DNA from 2 places in the Pseudoalteromonas sp. SCSIO 43101 genome. Region 2 is predicted to be linked to the other one. Evidence: predicted binding sites of a transcription regulator. Region 2 holds the regulator's gene; the other holds the start of a gene.
The links. The regulator MetJ, encoded in region 2, represses methionine synthesis genes. The targets are predictions, from matches to a motif close to TAGACGTCTAGACGTCTA.
Positions count from the first base shown of each region.

Region 1: a site for MetJ is predicted at 5,540-5,557, ahead of J8Z25_RS04575 (homoserine O-succinyltransferase). Genes of this name have one in related genera too.

Region 1 is NZ_CP072673.1:966,704-974,767, reverse strand. Features, by position in the region: gene J8Z25_RS04590 (GGDEF domain-containing protein) at 1-621, opposite strand, end outside; gene metH (methionine synthase) at 831-3,461, opposite strand; gene J8Z25_RS04580 (homocysteine S-methyltransferase family protein) at 3,471-4,538, opposite strand; gene J8Z25_RS04575 (homoserine O-succinyltransferase) at 4,528-5,475, opposite strand; gene ettA (energy-dependent translational throttle protein EttA) at 5,722-7,395, shown strand; gene J8Z25_RS04565 (PilZ domain-containing protein) at 7,511-7,876, shown strand; gene J8Z25_RS04560 (histone deacetylase family protein) at 7,930-8,064, shown strand, end outside.
Region 2 is NZ_CP072673.1:464,342-472,405, forward strand. Features, by position in the region: gene hslU (ATP-dependent protease ATPase subunit HslU) at 1-583, opposite strand, end outside; gene hslV (ATP-dependent protease subunit HslV) at 595-1,113, opposite strand; gene J8Z25_RS02280 (SPOR domain-containing protein) at 1,194-1,721, opposite strand; gene priA (primosomal protein N') at 1,737-3,917, opposite strand; gene rpmE (50S ribosomal protein L31) at 4,151-4,366, shown strand; gene J8Z25_RS02295 (malic enzyme-like NAD(P)-binding protein) at 4,939-6,180, shown strand; gene metJ (met regulon transcriptional regulator MetJ) at 6,280-6,600, opposite strand; gene metB (cystathionine gamma-synthase) at 6,825-8,064, shown strand, end outside.

The DNA.
Region 1 (8,064 bases), 500 kb from region 2:
TTCACCAAAGCGCTCATCTTGCAAACATTCTGTTGCATAGCGACGATTAGCGAGTTCTGTCATCGCGTCTGTGCGAGCAAGCTTTTGATTAAGCTTAAGTTGCTCCATTAACTGCAAACTGTATTTATTACGGTAATATTCGTAGAAGCCGGCCAAAATACATAAAATCGAGAAACACAGCATGACCCGTGTAGGAAAGTAGTAGCTCGGATAACTGTAATAACCTAATTGATCGGTAAAGTAGAAAAGCACCGAGATAATAATGGCGAGTAATATAAGATCAAAGGCACCGCGCTTTAAGCCACGAATAAAAAAGGTCACGGGAGATACAATAAATAGCCATAACGGCCCTGTGCCATTGCTGCCACCCGAGACAGTTAAGAAGCACATCATTGCATAAAGTGCGTATAGCATGAGTACTGAGATAAATTGATCACGCCCCTTTATTAAAAAAGGCAAAGCAAAAATTACAACGCCAACAATTAATAAATAACTTAACGCGATGTAGCCATCTTGATAACTTGTGACCGACATCAACAAAGAGGTCACTGCACCAATAAATGCAAATACGCGTAAGAATCGCGCTTTATCTCTCTCGCTTGCATTCACAGTATCAATCACAATTCCACCTTAGACTCCTTGCTCAACCTCAATAACTTTAACACAAATATTTAAATTAGAAGGAAATTACCAATAATTAAGCTATGAAAATGCATTAAAGATAAAAAAGTATGATCAAAAAATGGGCACAAAATAATGGCAATATAGCAGTAAAAAAACGAGCCAGATTTGGCTCGTTTCATTTAAAATTTAAAGCTAATAACTAACTACTATTCAGGTTCATAGCCTAAATTAGGCGACAACCAACGCTCAGCTTCTGCAAGTGTCATGTTGGTCCGCTTGGCATAATCTTCAACCTGATCCTTTTGAATTTGCGCCACAGCATAGTACTTAGCTTCAGGATGAGAAAAATACCAGCCAGATACAGCAGCTCCCGGCCACATTGCGTATGAACTGGTTAGCTTCATACCAATACGCTGCTCGGTATCGAGTAACTGCCAAATTTTCTTCTTCTCTGTATGCTCAGGACAGGCAGGGTAACCTGGCGCTGGGCGAATACCTTGGTAGTTTTCACGGATAAGTTCGTCATTCGATAGATTCTCATCTACCGCATAGCCCCAATACTCTTTACGCACTTGCTCATGCAAATACTCAGCAAAGGCTTCTGCTAAACGGTCTGCAACTGCTTTAACCATGATCTTATTGTAATCATCTTGCTTAGCATCGAAGGCATCGGCAAGGTCATCTTCTTCAAGACCACCAGTTACCGCAAAGGCCCCGAAGTAATCGGGGGTGCCTTTTGGCGCAATATAATCAGCTAAGCAGTAGTTAGCAAAGTCGGTTTTTTCCGTTTGCTGACGCAAATGACACGATGTAGTTAAAAGCGTTGTACGTGACTCATCGGTATAAATCTCAATGTCATCCCCTACTCGGTTTGCAGGGAATAACCCAATGACACCTAGAGGTTGTAGCGCACCTGACTGCTCAAGCTCATCAAGCATTGCGTTGGCATCAGCGAATAAGCTTTTAGCTTGTTCACCAACAATTTCATCTTCAAGAATACGTGGGTACTTACCAGCGATTGACCACGTCATGAAATAAGGTGTCCAGTCGATGTACTGTCTTAACGTCGCAATCGAAACATTTTTAAACTCAGTCACACCCAGCTTTTTCGGTACAGGTGGCGTGTAGTTGTCCCAATCGAGTTTAGCTGCGTTGTCGCGAGCACGCTGTAAAGTAACTGGTTTTGAGCGCGGCTTTTTACGTGCTTGTTGTTCACGTACTTTTTCATACTCAGTTTTAGTTTTCTCTAAAAAAGCTGGCTTTAATTCTTTAGACAATAAATTAGAGACCACACCCACAGCACGGCTAGCATTATTTACGTAAACCACACCTTTATCATACTGCGGCTCAATTTTAACCGCGGTATGCGCTTTAGAGGTTGTTGCACCACCAATCAGTAGCGGTAATTCAAAACCACGGCGAGTCATTTCTTTAGCAACATGCACCATTTCATCTAGCGAAGGGGTAATAAGCCCTGATAAACCAATAATATCGGCTTTCTCGTCAATAGCAGTTTGCAAAATTTTCTCTGCCGGCACCATCACACCAAGATCAATGACCTCGTAGTTATTACATTGCAGTACTACGCCTACGATATTCTTACCAATATCGTGCACGTCGCCCTTAACGGTTGCCATAACCACTTTACCGTTCGTTGCGCCTTCTTCTTTTTCAGCTTCAATGAAAGGGTCAAGATAGGCAACGGCACGCTTCATCACACGGGCAGATTTAACAACCTGAGGTAAGAACATTTTACCCGCACCGAATAAGTCACCTACTACGTTCATGCCATCCATAAGCGGGCCTTCGATAACTTCAATTGGCTTAGCTTTGCTCTTACGGCACTCTTCAGTATCTTCGTCGATATACTCAGTAATGCCTTTTACTAGCGCGTGCTCAAGGCGCTTTTCAACAGGCCATGTACGCCATTCTAAATCTTCAACTTTTTCTGCTTGGGCCATACCTGAGTATTTTGGTGCAAGTTCAACAAGTCGCTCACCTGCACCGGGGTCGGTATTGAGGATCACATCTTCCACTGCTTTACGCAGCTCTTCGGGGATATCGTCGTAAACCGCTAATTGGCCAGCATTTACAATACCCATATCCATACCCGCTTTAATCGCATGGTATAAAAACACTGAGTGGATAGCTTCGCGTACCGGGTTGTTACCACGGAACGAAAACGATACATTCGATACACCGCCCGACACTTTACAATGCGGTAAGCCTTGCTTGATTCGACGCGTACCTTCAATAAATTCAACAGCGTAATTATCGTGCTCTTCAATGCCCGTTGCTACAGCAAAAATATTTGGATCAAAAATAATATCTTCTGGCGGGAAGCCAATATCATCAACAAGTATTTTGTAGCTACGCTGACAAATCTCGAACTTACGATCAGCGGTTTCAGCTTGACCGGCTTCATCAAACGCCATAACAACCGCAGCGGCACCAAAACGTTTTATTATTTTGGCTTGCCGTATGAACGGTTCTTCACCTTCTTTAAGTGAAATTGAATTAACAATGGCTTTACCTTGAATACATTTTAAGCCTGCTTCAATAACGTCCCATTTCGATGAGTCGACCATGATAGGTACTTTTGAGATATCAGGCTCTGATGCAATTAAATTTAAAAACTTTACCATCGCAGCTTTCGAATCCAACATGGCTTCATCCATATTGATATCAATCACTTGCGCACCATTTTCTACTTGTTCACGGGCAACATCGAGGGCAGTCTCGTAATCTTCTTCCATGATTAAGCGTTTAAACTTAGCCGAGCCTGTTACATTGGTACGCTCACCGACGTTAGTAAATACAGCAATTTGGTCAGTCATGTCGGTTTCCTAGTTTAAGTTACACGCTTCAAGGCCCGATAAGCGCATACGCACTTCAAGCTCAGGTAATTGGCGAGGTTTAACACCTTCAAGGCCTTTCGCAAACGCCTTTATATGAGCCGGTGTGGTGCCGCAACAACCACCTACAATGTTGATAAAGCCAGACTTGCCCCAATCAATAATTTCTGTTGCCATTTCAGGGGCTTCTAAATCATATTCGCCAAACTCGTTCGGTAAACCTGCATTTGGATGCACCGAGGTAAAGGTTTCACAAACACGGGATAACTCTTCAACATACTGGCGCAGTAAGTCAGGGCCAAGGGCGCAGTTAAGACCGATTGATAGCGGCTTAATATGGCGAATTGAGTTATAAAAAGCTTCTGTTGTTTGGCCTGATAAAGTACGGCCTGAGGCATCGGTAATGGTGCCTGAGATCATCACAGGTAAACTACGACCAGCCTGTTCGAATGCTTCTTCCACAGCGAACGAAGCAGCTTTTGCATTAAGCGTATCAAAGATAGTTTCAATCAAAATGAGGTCTGCACCGCCCTCCATAAGTGCAAGTGTTGACTCAACATACGCGGCCACCAGCTTATCAAAGTTGATATTTCGATAACCTGGATCGTTTACATCTGGCGAAATAGAACAGGTTTTTGATGTTGGTCCAAGTACGCCTGCAACATAACGAGGCTTGCTTGGATCTTTTGCTTCAAACTCATCACATACGCTGCGTGCAAGCTTAGCTGACTCTAGGTTGATTTCGCGGCTAAGGCTAGCCATGTCGTAATCTTCCATCGAAATAGTCGTGGCATTAAAAGTATTGGTTTCGATGATATCGGCACCGGCTTCTAAGTAAGCACGGTGAATATCAGCAATGATTTTTGGCTGAGTCAGGCTTAATAAGTCGTTATTGCCTTTAATAAGTACATGCCAGTCTTTAAAGCGCTCACCGCGATAATCCTGTTCTTCTAATTTATGTTCTTGGATCATGGTGCCCATCGCGCCATCGAGGATAAAAATTCGCTGTTTTAGCGCCTCGGTTAATTGTTCGCGTTTATTCACTGCATTACTCGGCATAGTTGTTAGTCCTTACATCTTGGCTAACTAAGTTAATATCATACGGTGTAGTTTGGTACACATAATAGTTTAACCAATTCGAAAACAATAAAAAGGCATGGCTTTGCCACGTTTTCGACGGTTCGTTATCTGGGTTATCGTCAGGGAAGTAGTTTTCTGGCTTAGGCGCATCAGCTGATTTTTCTTGGTCACGCAAATACTCCCCTTTTAGGGTATGGGCATCGTACTCTGGATGGCCCGTAATATATACTTGGCTACCTGATTTATTTTTAATTAAATAGGCACCTACTCGCTCAGAGCCTGCTAACACAACCAGCTCATCGCAGGCATTGATCTTCTCGATATCAATATGACCATAGCGAGAATGTGGCACTAAAAAGGTGTCATCAAAGCCTCGGGTAAGTGCCGCATGATCAAAATAACTTTTATGGGTAAATACGCCACTGAGTTTATTTGGTTTCAGATCACGCTTCAGACCATAGTGATGATAAAGCCCAGCATGTGCCGCCCAACACGAAAACAACGTAGACGTAACATGCTGCTCTGCCCAATCTAAAATAACTTTTAGTTCATCCCAGTAAGCAACTTCGTCATACTCTAAATGAGCAAGCGGCGCGCCTGTTATGATCATGGCATCGTAGTTATTATCTTTCACTTCTGAAAAATAACGATAGAAAGTATCCATGTGCTGCTCAGAGTTACTACTCGTGCGATGAGTATCCAACCTCAACAACTCAACATTAACTTGTAACGGTGAGTTAGCTAATAATCGAATAAATTGCACTTCGGTTTCAACTTTGTTTGGCATTAAGTTTAAGATAGCCAAACGCATTGGACGAATCTCTTGCGTTTTAGCACGACTTTTTGGCATTACAAACACGTTCTCTTGACGTAATTTTGCAATGGCTGGCAATTCATCTTTTACTGTAATGGGCATAGCTGGCTCCGAGCACACTTATCTGACTGCTAATTATGAACGGATAGTTAGAAATTTCAACCTCTAGATGTTTAGATGTCCAAATGAAGTGATATTTCTGAGTGGTCATTAATTAAAATATATGACTTTTTGAGTAAATAACACCTTGATATTAAGCCTATCATAAACGCTGAATTCTGTATTTTGAGGTAGTTTGGGTATACAATACTTGCTGTTAATTTTTCTTATAAATTGAAGGCTTCTTTCATGGTGTTACCAGATAAGTTTATATTCTCGATGAGTCGAGTTTCTAAGGTTGTGCCACCTAAGCGCACTATCCTAAAAGATATTTCTTTACACTTTTTCCCAGGCGCAAAAATTGGTGTGCTAGGTCTAAACGGTGCAGGTAAATCAACATTACTTCGCATTATGGCTGGTGTTGACCAAGACTTTGAAGGTGAAGCACGCCCTCAACCAGGCACTAAAATCGGTTACTTACCGCAAGAGCCTGTTTTAGACGAAAGCAAAACTGTTCGCGAAACAGTAGAAGAAGCAGTAAGCGAAGTTAAAAATGCACTGAATCGCTTAGATGAAGTATACAACGAGTATGCAATGGACGGTGCTGACTTCGATGCACTTGCCAAAGAACAAGGTGAACTTGAAGCTATCATCCAAGCACACGATGGTCACAATATCGACAACGTGTTAGAACGTGCAGCTGATGCATTACGTTTACCACCTTGGGATGCAAAAATTGAACACCTTTCGGGTGGTGAGCGACGCCGTGTTGCGATCTGTCGTTTACTACTTGAAAAACCAGATATGCTAATTCTTGATGAACCAACCAACCACTTAGATGCTGAGTCTGTTGCTTGGTTAGAGCGCTTCTTACACGACTACGAAGGTACCGTGGTAGCTGTAACCCACGACCGTTACTTCTTAGATAACGTAGCAGGTTGGATTTTAGAGCTTGACCGTGGTGAAGGTATTCCTTGGGAAGGTAATTACTCATCATGGCTTGAACAAAAAGATTTACGTTTACAACAAGAGCAGAAATCTGAAAAAGCACGTCAAAAATCAATCGCGCAAGAACTTGAATGGGTTCGTTCAAACCCTAAAGGCCGTCAAGCTAAGTCTAAAGCACGTATGGCACAGTTTTCTGAGCTACAGCAAAACGATTACCAAAAGCGTAACGAAACGAATGAACTATTCATTCCACCGGGTCCACGCTTAGGTGACCAAGTTATCGAAGTCAAAGGCCTAAAGAAGAGCTTTGGCGACCGTGTATTAATCGATGACTTAAACTTTGCAATGCCGAAAGGCGCTATCGTAGGTATTATCGGTGCTAATGGTGCGGGTAAATCAACCCTGTTCAAAATGCTAAGTGGTGAAGAAACGCCAGATAGCGGTGAGATCCTTGTTGGTGATACTGTTGAGCTTGCAACCGTTGATCAGTTCCGTGGTGACATGGACGAAAGCAACACCGTTTTCCAAGAAATCTCAAACGGCCAAGACGTATTAAAAATTGGTAACTTTGAATTCCCAAGCCGTGCCTATGTTGGCCGCTTTAACTTCAAAGGTAACGACCAACAAAAATTCGTTAAAGACTTATCAGGTGGTGAGCGCAACCGTTTACATCTAGCTAAGTTATTAAAAGCAGGTGGTAACGTGTTACTACTGGATGAGCCTACCAATGACCTAGACGTTGAAACATTACGTGCACTTGAGAACGCTATTTTAGAGTTCCCAGGCTGTGTAATGTGTATCTCGCATGACCGTTGGTTCCTTGACCGTATTGCTACACATATTCTTGATTACCGTGACGAAGGCCAAATTAACTTCTTCGATGGTAACTACACAGAATACGAAGAGTGGCTGAAGAAAACCTTAGGCGCAGAAGCGGCACAACCTAAGCGTATTAAATACAAAAAAATTGGCTAATTAGCTGATACTCAAAAAGCCCCGATTTAGGGGCTTTTTTGTTGCTATAATCATTTCTCTCACTAATTTCATAATGATCTATACTCATTAAGTTAATATAGGTGGAGATAAAGTTATGAATGAACGCAGAGAGTTTTCGCGGGTATTATTTTCTTGCCCTGCGATCCTTCGCATCGAAGATAACGACTACCACTGTCAGTTACTTGATCTATCTTTGCAAGGTGCGCTTATTACTAAAAGTGATTCATTTTTAGTGCCTATTCATAGTAAGGCAGACTTAATCTTTACCCTGCCAGAGTCAAATATCGAGATAAAAATGCAAGTGGAGCTGTGCCATATTGAGCATCAACATGCAGGCCTTCGCTGTGAACATATAGATATTGATAGTATTACTCACTTAAAACGACTGATTGAGCTAAACTTGGGTGATGAAGCATTATTACATCGCGAGTTAGGCCATTTAATTCACGCACCAGAGTAAACATTTGCCAGTAGATTCGTTATGCTGTAGCAAATTCAGCTATCCAATGAGCTATGCAGTTAAATCCCCACTTACCCTTGGTGTATCACCCAAATTACTCGTTTAGTTTCGATCCTAACCATCGCTTTGTGATGAGTAAGTTTGCTTATTTATATGAGCATGTACAAAGCCTTGGATTAATAAATGAC
Region 2 (8,064 bases):
TCATTTCTTCCATACCAGGAGGAGCCATGATCTCAACATTTGGTTGTGCTTGTGCAACATCGATATCAATTTCTTTGTCGTCTAATTGGCCTTCACGTAATTTCTTACGGAAAGATTGACGAGTAGAAGAGTTCTCTTCTGTTTTTGATTCACCAAATGTATCGCGTGCTGGTGGTAAAAGAGCATCTAAAATGCGTTCTTCTGCCGCTTCTTCAGCGCGGTGTTTAAATTTTTTAGTTTGTTGTTCACGTGTCATTTTAATTGAAATATCAACTAAATCACGGATGATCGTTTCAACTTCTTTACCAACATAGCCCACTTCAGTGAACTTGGTTGCTTCAACTTTAATGAAAGGGGCATTAGCAAGTTTGGCTAAGCGTCGAGCAATCTCAGTTTTACCCACACCAGTAGGACCAATCATTAAAATATTTTTTGGTGTTACTTCAGCGCGTAAATCGTCGCTCAGTTGCATACGGCGCCAGCGATTACGTAGCGCGATTGAAACTGCTTTTTTAGCTTTAGCTTGGCCAATAATATGTTGATCAAGCTCGTGAACGATTTCTCTTGGCGTCATCTCAGACATGGCAGTTCCTATTACAATTCTTCAATAGTTTGGAAATTATTCGTGAATACACAGATATTGCCTGCAATTGTTAGGCTTTTCTCTACAATGTCACGTGCACTTAGGTCGGTATTTTCTAGTAGCGCTGTGGCTGCTGATTGTGCGAAGTTACCACCACTGCCAATCGCAATTAGGTCGTTTTCTGGCTGCACAACATCACCGTTACCTGTGATAATTAATGAAGCAGTTTCGTCTGCGACTGCTAATAGTGCTTCGAGCTTTCTAAGTGCGCGATCACTACGCCAATCTTTGGCCATTTCTACGGCAGCCTTAGTCAGGTTACCTTGGTGCATTTCTAGTTTGCTTTCAAATCGTTCGAAAAGGGTGAAGGCATCAGCAGTACCGCCAGCGAAACCAGCGATTACTTTGCCATTATAAAGACGTCGAACTTTGCGGGCGTTGCCCTTCATTACGGTATTACCAAGTGAAACTTGGCCGTCGCCACCAATAACGACCTTGTCGTCGCGGCGTACACTTACAATAGTGGTCATGATTATTCCTCATCATCGAGCGGCGAAGCCGCTCGTAAAAAGCGATTGATGAGGTGTTTATATGGGTGAATGAACTAAAATCAAGTCCAAAGCCAAATTCCGCAGCCCATTATTTTGATGCGTTTAAGTTTATTCTTGTCACTTTCGGCTAAACGTTTGGTTTCGTAAGGGCCTAAGCGCACTTTATACCAAATACCATTACTGCCTTGTGTTTTCTTTACCTCGGCAACTAAGCCTGCAAAAGCGATTTTTGCTTTTAATGTTTGTGCTTGTGCCATGGTTCTAAAAGAGCCGCATTGCATTACATAAGGGCCTTTTTGTTCAATCTCTTTGACCTCGACTTGAACTTCATGCTCTTTAATCTCCTTAATGAACTCAGGCGTTTTAGGAGGCGGAATGATAGCTTCTTCTTTTTTAACTGGGTTTGCTTGCTGCTCTACTAACTCAGGATCGGCATTATGTTTGATATACCACAAGCCGTAACCAAACCCGCCTACTAAGATAAGCGCAATTAAAACAAGAAAAATTGGGAAGGGCTTTTTTGCCGGGGCTTGTTTTTTATTATTTCGATTTGCTGGTTTTTTATTTATGTAATCGTGTTGTGCCATGATTCTTAATTGGCCTTAAATCATATCTATAGGATCAACATCTAGGCTCCAACGCACCTTTTGCGCTAATTTACTGGTACTTATATAGTCAACCATCTGCGCTAAATATTGGTGTAAGTGAGAGCGTTCCTGCGCCTGAATATGTAATTGAAAGCGATATTTACCTGCTACACGTTCCAGTGGCGCAGGTATCGGACCAAGCAATTGTATACCAGATACGTTCTGGACAGGAACCAAATCAGTTAAAAAATCGACCACTTGATTAATGTTATGCCCTTCTGCACGAACCATGGCCATATTAGTGACAGGTGGAAGCTGCGCATCTTCTCGCTCTGTGAGTGCATAGCGGGCAAAATCTTGGTAACCATTATTTACTAGGTCTTGTAGTAGTGGATGCTCAGGAAAGTGAGTTTGCAGTAATACTTGCCCTGGCTCACCACTTCGCCCAGCACGGCCTGCCACTTGTGTAACTAGCTGTGCTAAATGCTCTGTCGCGCGAAAGTCACAGGAATATAAACCACTATCGACATCTAAGATTAAAACGAGACTCACATCGGCAAAGTGGTGGCCTTTTGCCAACATTTGCGTACCGACTAAGATACGAGCACCACCTTGATTAATATCATCAAGTGCTTTCTCTAAGCTGCCTGTACGACGGGTTGAGTCGCGGTCAATACGACTAATCGGAATATCAGCGAAGGTTTGTGTTAAAAACTCTTCAATTTGCTCAGTGCCTTTACCATTTGGAAAAATCTGCGTGCTGCCACAATCTGGACACTGATGGGGCACCTGATGTTGCTCACCACAGTGGTGACAAATCATTTGGCCAATGGCTTTATGAAAGGTTGCGCTAGTGCTACAACGTGAGCACTCACTTAGCCAACCACACTCATGACATATGAGGGTAGGTGAAAAACCTCGGCGGTTTAAAAACACCATCACTTGCTTGCCTCGCTCTAAATGTTGACGCATATAGGCAAGGCTGGCATGGGCAATACCAGCTTGTTCTGGTTGGCCTTTCATATCGATTAATTGGAACTGATTATCAGTGCTGGTTTGGGCACGTTCAGTAAGACTCAATAACTGATACTTGTTATTAATTGCTTTGTGTAAGGTTTCAAGTGCCGGTGTGGCGCTACCTAAAACCAGTGGAATATTATGCTGGTATGCTCTATAAGCGGCTAAATCTCTGGCATGATAACGTAACGTGTCTTGCTGCTTAAACGAGCTGTCGTGCTCTTCATCAACAATGATCATCCCAAGCGATAAAAAGGGTAAGAAAATACTCGAACGTGTACCGATCACTATGGCACAACTGCCTTTTTCACAGAAACGCCAGGTTTGTAAGCGTTCATTGTCTGTTAGTGCTGAATGCCATAGCATAATTGGTGTATCAGGAAATCGGCGACGAAAACGGTTAACGGTTTGAGGTGTTAAGCCAATTTCGGGCACTAATACTAAGGCTTGTTGACCTTTTTTAAGTACTTCTTCTAGGCATTGCAAATACACTTCAGTTTTACCACTTCCGGTAACCCCTTCAAGTAAAAAGCTAGTAAAGCCGCAAGCTTGATTAATGCTGGTACAGGCAACGGCTTGCTCTTTATTAAGAGTTGGTTTGTTTCCAACGGTCGGCACGCGTTGCTGCCATTGGTTATCATGTTCGATAAACTGAGTGATCAATTCTTTATCGAGTAGGCCGTCGATGGTTTTTTTTGTAAATCCGAGTGCTTTTAATTCAGTAACAGATGATTTGCCCGATTCGGCTAGCTGCTTTAATAAACTCAACTGGGTTTTTGCTTTTAGTGATGGAAGCTTTGCGCCTTTATCGGTCAGCTCAACCATATTAATACTGGTTTTATCTGGACATTCGCCTTGTCTTAAAGCAGCCGGAAGTGCCGTATGAATGGTTTCACCCAATGGGTAACAGTAGTAGCGGGCAGTAAATTTTAGCAAGGCTAGATGCTGCTCTGATAAAACTGGTGTGTCGTCTATTACATCAATAATAGCTTTAATTTTGTCTGCAGGAACTTCTGTTGATGTTTTTAGAGCGAGTACCACAGCGACCTTTTTTTGACTGCCAAATGGCACACGAACTCGCATACCTGGCTTTAAGTCAGGGCTATGCAGCAGCTGTTCAACTTTATAATCGAAGGTACGCTGTAAAGGGACTTTTATGGCAACTTCTACAAAGTGCATAACAACTCAACTGAAACAAAGATAGAAGGATAATGTACTAAAATTACTGTTAAAAACCTACCAACAAATACTGAACAACAGGCCACTTGATTATTTTTTTAGCGAAAGATGCATTTAAAGCTTGTCGCAAGGTCACTTGAGCTATAAAATACGCGGCCTATTAATTGTATTAACTGCGTATGGTGCCAGACTTCGGGTTTGGAGAGCGATACGGCCTTAACTAGAGGTTCCCTATGAAAGAAGGTATTCACCCTAAGTACGAAGCTATCACTGCAACTTGTTCATGTGGTAACAAATTCGAAACTAGCTCAACTCTTTGTAAAGACATCCACTTAGACGTATGTTCTGAGTGTCACCCGTTTTACACTGGTAAGCAAAAGATTCTAGACACTGGCGGCCGTGTTGATCGTTTCAACAAGCGCTTCGGTGCACTTAGCAGCAAGAAGTAATTTCTGCTGTTTAGTTAAAAGAAGCACCTTAGGGTGCTTTTTTTATACCTAAAATTCATTAAGTATACTTTGAACTCATCACTAACTTACCATCTTAACATATTTCTTTTGCATAACTATTTCTGAGTGTTATGCCCACTATGTCGCTAATTGTGCAGACAAAGTGTAATCCCTTGGCTATATTCTTTTTTGTATAAATGCATACCAATCCGCAATAATACTTAATTAAGCGTATTGGTATCTAAAAGTTATTAAAAATAATAATTTTAAATAATTTCGTAATTAAATGCTGTGAACTTCGTTGAAATGGCGGTTATAGGCTAATTTCGGCTATTTGCAGTGTTCGTGCATACAAAATACAAAAACACGTGCTTAAAAGGCCATAAATAGGTGAATTTTTATGTCTAATTAATCGCAACTATGCACAGAAATTGTGGGGAAATCCTTTAAAATTAAGCGATATAGCTTATAACAGGATAGACCTGATAATACTTGGAATTTTTATACATTACAGGTATCGTACTGATGCAAGCTCTCTCACTTTTTAACTTTTTGCAGGATACTATCGCGTTATGTCAGATTTTCGTGAACAAGCATTACATTACCACGCTCACCCCGTTCCAGGTAAAATTAGTGTTGAACTAACCAAGCCAGCCGAAACGGTTAACGATCTCGCTTTAGCTTATAGCCCAGGTGTTGCTGAACCGGTCCGCGAAATTGCTGCTGATCCAGCAAATGCCTATAAGTACACAGGTAAAGGTAACATGGTTGCGGTTATTTCAAACGGTACCGCAATTTTAGGTTTAGGTAACTTAGGTCCGCTTGCATCAAAACCTGTAATGGAAGGTAAAGCCTTATTATTCAAACGTTTTGCTGGCCTTGATTCAATTGATATTGAAGTAAAACACCGCACAACAGAAGATTTCATCAATACGGTTGCTAATATTGCTGATACCTTTGGTGGTATCAACTTAGAAGATATTAAAGCACCTGAATGTTTTGAAATCGAAAAAGCGCTTATTGAACGCTGTGATATTCCCGTTTTCCATGATGACCAGCATGGTACAGCTATTGTTACTGCTGCCGGTATGCTTAATGCCCTTGAAGTACAAGGTAAAGATATCGAAGATGCCATTATTGTATGTTTAGGTGCCGGTGCTGCCGCAGTTGCTTGTATGGAGCTTTTAATTAAATGTGGCGCACTACGTGAGCACATCTATATGCTTGACCGTAAAGGTGTGATCCATACTCGTCGTGATGACTTAAACGAGTATAAGCAACTATTCGCTAATAATACTGATAAGCGTACATTACAAGATGTTATTGCTGATGCTGATGTATTCGTTGGTGTATCAGGTCCTAACCTATTAACTGCAGATGATCTTAAGCTAATGGCTGATAAACCAGTCGTGTTTGCGTGTTCAAACCCAGATCCTGAGATTGCACCAGAAGTTGCGCACAGTGCACGTAACGATTTAATTATGGCTACGGGTCGTTCAGACTTCCCTAATCAAGTAAATAACGTGCTTTGCTTCCCGTTTATTTTCCGCGGTGCGCTTGATGTGCGTGCAACGGCAATTAATGATGAAATGAAAATTGCGGCAGTACACGCTATTCGTGGTATCGCTAAAGAGTCTGTACCAAATGAAGTACTGAAAGCGGCTGGTGTTGAGTCACTAGAGTTTGGTGCTGAGTACATCATTCCTAAGCCAATGGACCCGCGTTTATTACCTCGTATTGCACGTGCTGTTGCTGAAGCTGCAGTGGAGTCAGGTGTAGCGCAAATCGAGATGCCAGAAGATTACATGCGTTAAACTTAATTACTCAAATTGTATAACGCTAATAAAAAACTCAGCCTTGGCTGAGTTTTTTTATATCTGCGATTATCGGCGGTGATCCGATGGCCGAAATACTTATTCTGAATCAAGCACTGGGATATCTAACCCCATTTCTTGCATAATTCTTTTAACTTCTTCAGGTACCTTTTCAGGATTGTCTTTACGAAGGTCGTCATCATTTGGTAATGGTTGACCTGTAAAAGCATGTAAGAAAGCTTCACACAATAACTCGCTGTTCGTCGCATGACGCAGGTTATTGATCTGGCGGCGTGTACGCTCGTCAGTTAATACTTTTAATACGTTAAGTGGGATTGATACGGTAATCTTTTTTACTTGTTCTGATTTTTTACCGTGTTCTGCATATGGGTGAATGTATTCACCGTTCCATTTAGCCATAAGTTGTTTCGTTGCCTCGGTTGTCAGTGATTTACGCCTTATTCACAGCGCAAGATGCGGAAATTCTATCTCTTTAAAAAAGATAGTCAAATACTAGTTATTTAGCCATCTAGTGGTGTAAATGTATAAACTTCTATGCGTGAGCGATAAATGCTTTGACTTCTCATATTTGATCATCTAACCTTTTAGACGTCTAAACATCCAATTTAGGAATAGGTGATGAAATGAGCGATAAAAATAAAGCGACGATTACTGTTCGTCACGGCATCGAAGCCGATAAACATCATGGCGCGGTTGTACCGCCAATTTACTTATCAACCACCTATTCATTTGCTGATTTTGATACTAAGCGCCAGTATGACTATGGCCGCAGCGGTAACCCGAATCGCGATATCTTAGCTGAAACCTTAGCTGAACTTGAAGGTGGCGCTAGAGGTATTATTACTGCAACAGGTATGTCAGCAGTGCATTTAGCGACTCAGCTATTAAACAGTGACGACACCTTAGTGATCCCACATGACTGCTATGGTGGTAGTTATCGTTTATTCACTTCGCTTGAAAAGCGTGGCCTGTTAAAACTAAAAGTTTTGGATTTAACGAAATCTGAAAATCTCCAAGAAATTTTATCGATTAAACCTAAGTTGATTTGGATAGAAACGCCAAGTAATCCAATCTTGCGTTTAACAGATATTAAAGCAATCACTAGTATTGCTAAGCAGTGTGATGCTTTAGTTGCGGCTGATAACACCTTCTTATCACCTGCGCTGCAAAACCCAATTGAGTTTGGTGTTGATATTGTTGTTCACTCAACTACTAAATATATTAATGGTCACTCTGATGTGGTTGGCGGTGCGGTGATTGCTGCTACGCAAGAGCTAGGTGATGAGCTTGCTTGGTGGGCAAATAATATCGGTATTACTGGTGCACCATTTGACAGTTACTTAACGCTTCGTGGTTTACGTACTTTAAATGTGCGTTTAAAGCAGCATCAAGAAAATGCTTTTGCGATTGCGGAGTATTTAGAAAACTCTCCTTTTGTAAGCCAAGTTTATTATCCAGGCCTTGCTTCTCACCCACAACATGAGCTTGCTAAAGCACAGCAACGTGGTTTTGGTGGCATGGTGAGCTTTGATATTAAAGGCGACATTAACGATGCAGCAGCGTTTTTAACCAGTCTTAAAGACTTTAGCCTTGCAGAGTCGTTAGGTGGGGTAGAAAGCTTGATTTGTCACCCTGCGACTATGACACACGCAGGCATGGAGCCTAAAGCACGCCTTGAAGCCGGTGTGGGCGATACTTTGATCCGTATTTCTGTAGGCATTGAAGATGTAAAAGATCTTATCGCAGATTTAGACCGTGTTTTCAATTTAGTAAAACCAGGTCAAAGCCAGCAAGTTGCTAAAGCTGAAGTAAAACAAACACAGCAAGATACACAACAAAACGCGTCATTTAAGTTAACGCCTG